Variovorax paradoxus: one gene and its partner. Each later gene encodes a partner of the first gene's protein in a complex. Links are inferred from orthologs where the notes say so. Each region holds a gene or a part of one and is shown in the gene's direction. Other genes may lie near its edges.

Evidence for each region. The genes of interacting proteins can lie anywhere in the genome.
Region 2: the proteins of accC (region 1) and accD are in contact, whole or in part, in a solved structure (PDB 8UXZ), measured with the Escherichia coli proteins. The link is inferred for Variovorax paradoxus from one-to-one orthologs.

What each region holds. Positions count from the first base shown.
Region 1 is NZ_CP046622.1:968,679-973,197, forward strand. Bases 835-3,727 are described here. They hold accC (acetyl-CoA carboxylase biotin carboxylase subunit), read left to right. Parts: upstream 835-1,552; coding sequence 1,553-2,902; downstream 2,903-3,727. Other genes in these bases: GOQ09_RS04485 (TlpA family protein disulfide reductase), read left to right, coding at 835-990; accB (acetyl-CoA carboxylase biotin carboxyl carrier protein), read left to right, coding at 1,089-1,550; prmA (50S ribosomal protein L11 methyltransferase), read left to right, coding at 2,925-3,727. In the rest of the region: GOQ09_RS04480 (hypothetical protein), read left to right, coding at 1-444; more of GOQ09_RS04485, read left to right, coding at 445-834; more of prmA, read left to right, coding at 3,728-3,815; GOQ09_RS04505 (zinc-ribbon and DUF3426 domain-containing protein), read left to right, coding at 3,889-4,519. UniProt on the Escherichia coli protein: This protein is a component of the acetyl coenzyme A carboxylase complex; first, biotin carboxylase catalyzes the carboxylation of the carrier protein and then the transcarboxylase transfers the carboxyl group to form malonyl-CoA.
Region 2 is NZ_CP046622.1:1,560,829-1,563,937, reverse strand. What follows is about bases 1-2,880. They hold accD (acetyl-CoA carboxylase, carboxyltransferase subunit beta), read left to right. Parts: upstream 1-944; coding sequence 945-1,817; downstream 1,818-2,880. Other genes in these bases: GOQ09_RS07220 (LON peptidase substrate-binding domain-containing protein), read left to right, coding at 2,447-2,880; GOQ09_RS07225 (YggT family protein), read right to left, coding at 1,840-2,397; trpA (tryptophan synthase subunit alpha), read left to right, coding at 36-881; trpB (tryptophan synthase subunit beta), read left to right, coding at 1-36. Outside these bases: more of GOQ09_RS07220, read left to right, coding at 2,881-3,094.

The sequences.
Region 1 (4,519 bases):
GTGCGCGACTACATTGCGCTTTATTGCGCCGACACCCAGCCGCAGGAACTGCATGCCTTGCGGCTGCTCGCGCTCGAATGGATGGAGCGCATGGCGGCGTTCCGGCCGCACATCGGGGGAGCTGTCTGGCACGGCACGGCCACGCGGCTGTCAGACATTTATATTCAATTGTTCTGCGATGATTCCAAGTCGGCCGAAATTGCCCTCATCGACCATCACGTGGACTACGAGCCGCGAATGGTCACCGGGTTTCACGGTGAGCAGGTCGAGGCCTTGAGCGTGCATGCCGCGAGCCGGGCGCTGGGCGAGGAAATCGGGGTCCACCTGCTGGTCTACGACCTCGACGACCTGCGTGGGGCGCTCCGGCCCGACGCCCAGGGGCGTACCCCGCGCGGCGACCTGGCCGCGCTGCGCCGGCTGATTGAAAGAGAAAAGGACAAGTGAATGACTTCTTCGCCCGCAAGGCGCCGCTTCATGTATGGCGGCGTGGCAGTCGCGGCCGCCGCGGCAGGCCTGGGCGGCGCGTGGTGGCGTGAGCGCGGCGGCAGCACCAAAGGCGAAGTGCTGGACGCGGCGTTCTGGCAGCAGCGCTTCGACCGTCCGGAGGGCGGTGAACTGGTTTTTTCCAAACTGCGCGGCAAACCGCTGCTGCTGAATTTCTGGGCCACGTGGTGTCCGCCGTGCGTGGAAGAAATGCCAATGATCGATCGCTTCTTTCGCGAAAATGGCGGCAACGGCTGGCAAGTTGTTGGGTTGGCCATCGATCAGCCGAGCGCCGTCCGCAAATTCCTCCAGAAGACGCCGGTCGGCTATCCTCTCGGACTAGCCGGTTTGCAGGGCACTGAACTGGTAAAAAGCCTTGGCAACACGGCTGGCGGGCTGCCGTTCACATTGGTTCTTACGGGCGCGGGGACCGTGGCGGCTCGTAAAATGGGCAAGCTCGAGCCCACCGATCTGGACACTTGGCGACGTGAACTCGTTCACGGTTAGAATCAGATACACCTCGGCATTCGCCGCCAATCGCTAAAGATCGACGATTTTTGGCCAAGTTACATCCTAATGACCGGCAAAGTCGGCACTGGAGCCTCATGGATCTGCGCAAACTCAAGACACTGATCGACCTGGTGTCTGAATCCAATATTTCCGAACTGGAAATCACCGAAACCGAAGGCAAGGTTCGCATCGTCAAGGGCGGCGGCGCTGCCCCGGTGCAATATGTTCAGACCGTGGCGGCTCCTGCCGCTGCTCCCGCCGCCGGTGCGCCTGCGGCGCCCGCGCTTGCTGCTGCCGCGCCGGCAGCCGAAGCCGCCCCCACCGGGCACGCAGTCAAGTCGCCGATGGTCGGCACCTTCTATCGTTCGTCCAGCCCTGGCGCACCGGCCTTTGTCGAAGTCGGCAGCAAGGTCAACGAGGGCGACACCGTCTGCATCATCGAAGCGATGAAGATCCTCAACGAAATCGAAGCGGACAAGTCCGGCACGATCACTCAGATCCTCGGCGAAAACGGTCAGGCAGTCGAATACGGCCAGCCGCTGTTCATCATCGAGTGACCATGTTCAAGAAGATCCTGGTTGCAAACCGGGGGGAAATTGCCCTCCGGATCCAGCGCGCCTGCAGCGAGCTCGGCATCAAGGCCGTGATGGTCTATTCCGAAGCGGACCGGGACGCAAAGTACGTCAAGCTCGCGCAGGAGGCCGTGTGCATCGGCCCGGCACCGTCGTCGCTGAGCTATCTCAACATGCCGGCGATCATTTCGGCGGCCGAGGTCACCGACGCCGAAGCCATCCATCCCGGCTACGGTTTCCTGAGCGAAAACGCCAACTTCGCCGAGCGCGTGGAGCAAAGCGGGTTCCAGTTCATCGGCCCGACGCCCGACAACATCCGCACGATGGGTGACAAGGTCTCGGCCAAGCAGGCCATGATCAAGGCCGGCGTGCCTTGCGTGCCCGGCTCCGAGGGCGAGCTCTCCGACGACGCCGCCACCAACAAGCGCATTGCGCGCGCCATCGGCTACCCGGTCATCATCAAGGCCGCCGGCGGCGGCGGTGGCCGCGGCATGCGCGTGGTGCACACCGAAGCGGCACTGGTCAACGCGATCCAGATGACCAAGGCGGAAGCCGGCGCTGCGTTCAACAATCCGGCCGTGTACATGGAGAAGTTTCTCCAGAACCCGCGCCACGTTGAAATCCAGATCCTGGCCGACAAGCACAAGAACGCGGTCTACCTGGGCGAGCGCGACTGCTCCATGCAGCGGCGCCACCAGAAGGTGATCGAGGAATCGCCGGCCCCCGGCATTCCGCGCAAGCTGATCGAGAAGATCGGCGAGCGTTGCGCCGCGGCCTGCAAGAAAATCGGCTACCGCGGCGCGGGTACCTTCGAGTTCCTGTATGAAAACGGCGAGTTCTATTTCATCGAGATGAACACGCGCGTGCAGGTGGAGCACCCGGTGACCGAGTTCACCACAGGCATCGACATCGTGAAGACGCAGATCATGGTGGCGGCGGGCGAAAAGCTCCCGTTCACGCAGCGCCAGATCGAAATGCGCGGCCACGCCATCGAGTGCCGCATCAACGCCGAAGACGCCTGGAAGTTCACGCCGTCGCCGGGCCGCATCACCATGTGGCACCCGCCGGGCGGCCCCGGGGTGCGCGTCGATTCGCATGCGTACACCAACTACTTCGTGCCGCCTAACTACGACTCGATGATCGGCAAGATCATTGTGTATGGCGACACGCGCGAGCAGGCCATGGCGCGCATGCGCACGGCGCTGAACGAAACCGTGATCGAAGGCATCCAGACCAACATTCCGCTTCACCGCGAACTGATGGTCGACGCCAAGTTCATGAGCGGCGGCACCAACATCCACTACCTGGAAGAGTGGCTCGCTGCCCACAAGCGCTGAACAGAGAGCACCGGACGCCACCATGTTTGAACTTCGCCTGATGGCGCCGGAAGACCGGGTCGAAATGCTCAGTGATGCGCTCGACGCACTCGATGCGCTGAGCGTTTCGGTGGAAGACGCCGATGCGCAGACCGATGCCGAGCAGGCGCTGTTCGGCGAGCCCGGCATGCCGCCGCCCAAGGAGGGCTGGCAGCGGTCGCGCGTCATTGCGCTGTTTGCCGACGAAGCACTCGCAAACGAGGCCGCATCGGTGCTCGCGCTGCAAGACTTCTTCGAAGGTTGCGAGGTGCTCGGCGTGGCGCCGGTGCCCGATCAAGACTGGGTGCGGCTCACGCAGTCGCAATTCGCGCCGGTCGAGATCACGCCCGAGTTCTGGATCGTGCCCACGTGGCATGAGCCGCCCGAGCAAGCCAGGCAGTTGATCAGGCTGGACCCGGGGCTTGCCTTCGGCACCGGCACGCATCCCACCACCCGCATGTGCCTGCGCTGGATTGCGAAGCAGGGCGAGGGTGCATTCAGAAACCAGCGCGTGCTCGACTACGGCTGCGGCTCCGGCATTCTTGCCATTGGCGCGGCCAAGTTCGGCGCGCTCGATATCGACGCCGTGGACATCGACGAGGCCGCCGTTTCGTCGACGCGCCTCAATGCCGAAGCCAATGGTGTGCGCCTGAATGCCGGCCTGCCGGAAGCGGCGAAAGGCAGCTACGACACGGTACTGGCCAACATCCTCGCGACGCCGCTCAAGGTGCTTGCGCCCTTGCTGCGCAGCCACGTGGCGCCGGGCGGATCGCTGGTGCTCGCAGGCATTCTCGAGCGGCAGGCCGACGAGCTGAAGCAGGCCTATGCGCCTTATGCCGCGCTCGAGGTCAGCGACAGCGAGGACGGCTGGATTCTCATGACGGCTCGCTGCTGAGCAGCGCGGCCGGGATTTCGCACCGCCGCGCACCGCTCGCGAGGCGGGGGCTCAACCCTACAATCGCCCGGTCATGAGCCTTGTCACGCGTTGCCCCGCCTGTGCCACCACCTTCAAGGTGGTGCGCGACCAGCTTCGCATCTCAGATGGCTGGGTGCGTTGCGGCCGCTGCAGCCATGTGTTCGACGCCACGCTCGATCTGCATGAGTCGCCGGACGGTGTCCCGGGTCCGGCGACCCCGCCTCCGCCGGAGCCTTCTGCCAAAACCGAAGCGGAGCCCGGGCCGTCCGAACAGCATCCTTCACCGGCCGAGCAGGCTGTGCCGGAGTCTTCGAGCGCCCCGGACGACGCGGATTTCTTCGACGACGAATCGGAGCATGACGAAGCGTCGGACGCCGCCCCTTCGGCGTCGCCTGCAGAGACGGACGAGCTTCTGCCGCCTGCACCGCTTCCCGAGACCCGGCCTGCGCCGGCGCCAAGCCCTGCAGCTGCCACGCCGTCCGCGACTGCCTTCGTGTTGCCTGCGCACGGAATCATTGCCGACGAGTTGTGGTCCGACTTCGAAGCCAACGAGCCGGAATGGCGGCCACCGGCGAGCTCACTGCCGCCGTTTCCGAACATCGACCTGAATCTTGCGGCGTCGCCTTCGCCGCCGCCACCGCCGCCGCCTCCCTTGCCGGCCTTGCGCATCAAGGCTCGCGAAA
Region 2 (3,109 bases), 590 kb from region 1 along the record:
TCGATGCGCGGCCTGAGCGTGAAGGGAGGCAAATAATGAGCCGCATTGCCGCCACCTTCGACGCGCTGAAAAAAGACGGCCGCCGCGCGCTCATTCCTTACGTTACCGCCGGCTTTCCCTTTGCCGACATCACGCCCGAGCTGATGCACGGCATGGTGGGAGCCGGTGCCGACGTGATCGAGCTCGGCGTGCCGTTTTCCGACCCCATGGCTGACGGCCCGGTGATCCAGAAAGCCGGTGAGGCCGCGCTGGCGCTGGGCGTCGGCATGAAGCAGGTGCTCGCCATCGTCACCGCCTTCCGGCAGAAGGACACGACCACACCCGTGGTGCTGATGGGTTACGCCAATCCGGTCGAGCGCTATGACCTCGTGCATGGCAAGAAGGCGTTCATCCGCGATGCATCGGCGGCTGGCGTCGACGGCCTGCTGGTGGTCGACTACCCGCCCGAGGAATGCGAAGACTTCGCCGCCGACCTCAAGGCCGCGAACATCGACCTGATCTTTCTGCTGGCCCCCACCAGCACCAACGAACGGATGGCGCAGGTCGCGCGCATTGCGAGCGGCTACGTCTACTACGTCTCGCTCAAGGGCGTGACGGGCGCCGGCCACCTCGACACCGAGGCTGTCGGCCAGATGATCCCGCGCATCCGCGAGCATGTGAACATTCCTGTCGGCGTGGGCTTCGGCATTCGCGATGCACGCACGGCCCAAGCCGTGGGATCGGCGGCCGATGCGGTCGTGATCGGCACCAAGATCATCCAGCTGATCGACGGACAGCCGCGCGAAAAGGTCGTGCCCACCGTGCGTGAATTTCTCGCCGGTATCCGCGAGGCGCTCGACGCCCTGCCCGCAGCTACCCCCAAGAACGCGGCTGGCAGATAATCGCCGTTGCCCTCACCAGCCCCTTTTCCGCATTGCGGAAGAGGGGAGCTAATCCGGAGTCCTATGAGCTGGCTTGAAAAACTGCTACCCGCCAAGATCGCACAAACCGACCCGTCGGAGCGCCGCCAGGTGCCCGAGGGCCTGTGGATCAAATGCCCCGCCTGCGAGACGGTTCTCTACAAGACCGATCTCGAGCACAACCAGAATGTCTGCCCGAGCTGCAGCCACCACCATCGCATCGGCGCCCGCGCACGGCTCGACGCCTTCCTCGACGCCGAAGGCCGCTACGAACTCGGCCAGGAAGTGCTCCCCGTCGACGCGCTGAAGTTCAAGGACAGCCGCCGGTACCCCGAGCGGCTCAAGGAAGCGCTCGAGAACACCGGCGAAACCGACGCGCTGGTCGTCATGGGCGGCTCGGTCCACAGCATCAGCGTGGTCGTGGCCTGCTTCGAATTCGAATTCATGGGCGGCAGCATGGGCAGCGTGGTCGGCGAGCGCTTCGTGCGCGGCGTCGAAACGGCCATCGAACAGAAGGTGCCGTTCATCTGCTTTACCGCCACCGGCGGCGCACGCATGCAGGAAGGCCTGCTGTCGCTGATGCAAATGGCCAAGACCAACGCGGCGCTCACGCGCCTTGCGAAGAAGGGGCTGCCCTACATCAGCGTGCTGACCGACCCCACCATGGGCGGCGTTTCGGCCGGCTTCGCCTTCGTGGGCGACGTGGTCATTGCGGAGCCCAAGGCGCTCATCGGCTTTGCCGGCCCGCGGGTGATCGAATCGACCGTGCGCGTGACGCTCCCTGAAGGCTTCCAGCGCGCGGAGTTCCTGCAGACCAAGGGCGCCATCGACTTCATCAGCGACCGCCGCGAGCTGCGCAAGACTATTGCGAGCACGTTGGCCATGCTGCTGCGTCAGCCCGCCGACGCAGTCATCTGACAAGAATGCTGCCGGAAGGGCCTCAGCCCAGCCGGTAGGCCCACACCAGCAGGTTGCCCAGCACGATGGCAATCACCTGCAGCACCACGATCGCGGCCAGGGGCGACAGGTCCACGCCGCCAATCAGCGGAATGAAGCGCCGGAAGGGCCGCACCAGCGGCTCGGCCAACCGCGAGATGAGGTCGAGCAACATCGGCGAGGCGCCCGGTATCCACGACAGCACGGCATAGACCACCAGCAGCGCGGTAAGGCCCGACACCGCGAGCTGCATCAGCCCCACCAGCGACACCAGCGGCAAGGCCGCGATTCGCCCGAGGTTGCCGATCAGCAGCCACAGCAGCAGGAACTTCACGATCACCAGCAGCCACGCCGCGATGGCGCTCGCCAGGTCCCAGCGCTTGACCGACGGCACGATGCGGCGCAGCGGCAGCACGATCCAGTCGGTAATCGCAAACACGAAGCGCCCGAGCGGATTGCCGAACGGCACCCGGTGGTACTGCATGTAAAGGCGCAGCAGGCAGGCGCCGCCGAGCAGGCCGACGATCACGTCGAGAAGAAACGAGGGGATCTGGTAGAGCATGGGGCAGGGTCGTGAGCGGAATGCGATGATAGCCATGCAAGGTTCTTCGATGACGACACAGCCCCTTCTGCATTCACTGCCATTGTTCCCGCTCGGTACGGTTCTCTTTCCGGGCGGCGTGCTTCCGCTGCGTATTTTCGAGGTACGTTATCTCGACATGGTGGGCAAATGCCGCAAGGCCGATGCACCTTTCGGCGTGGTCAGCCTCACAAGCGGCAGCGAAGTGCGCAAGGCAGGTGCCGACGCCGAAAGCTTTGCCGCCATCGGCACGCTGGCCGTCATTCGCGAGTTCGAATCACCGCAAAGCGGCCTGCTCCAGATCGAATGCGTCGGCACCCAGCGATTCCGGGTCCGCCGTACCGAGCTGCAGAAATACGGCTTGTGGGTGGCTGAAGTCGAAGCAGTGATTGCAGACGCCGCCATCGAAATTCCGGACGACCTGCAGCACACCGCCACGGCGCTGCGGCGCCTCGTCGACACGCTCGAAGAACGCCGCCGCGCGCAGGGCACCGAGGCCGTGCGCCTGCCCATGGGCGAGCCCTACCAGTTCAACGACTGCGGCTGGGTTGCCAACCGCTGGTGCGAACTGGTGCCCATGCAACTCGAACTGCGGCAACGGCTCATGGAACTCGAGAGCCCGCTGATGCGGCTCGAACTGGTCAGCGATCTGCTCGCGCGTGCGGGCATCACTGAATAGTTCGCTACTTTTTTC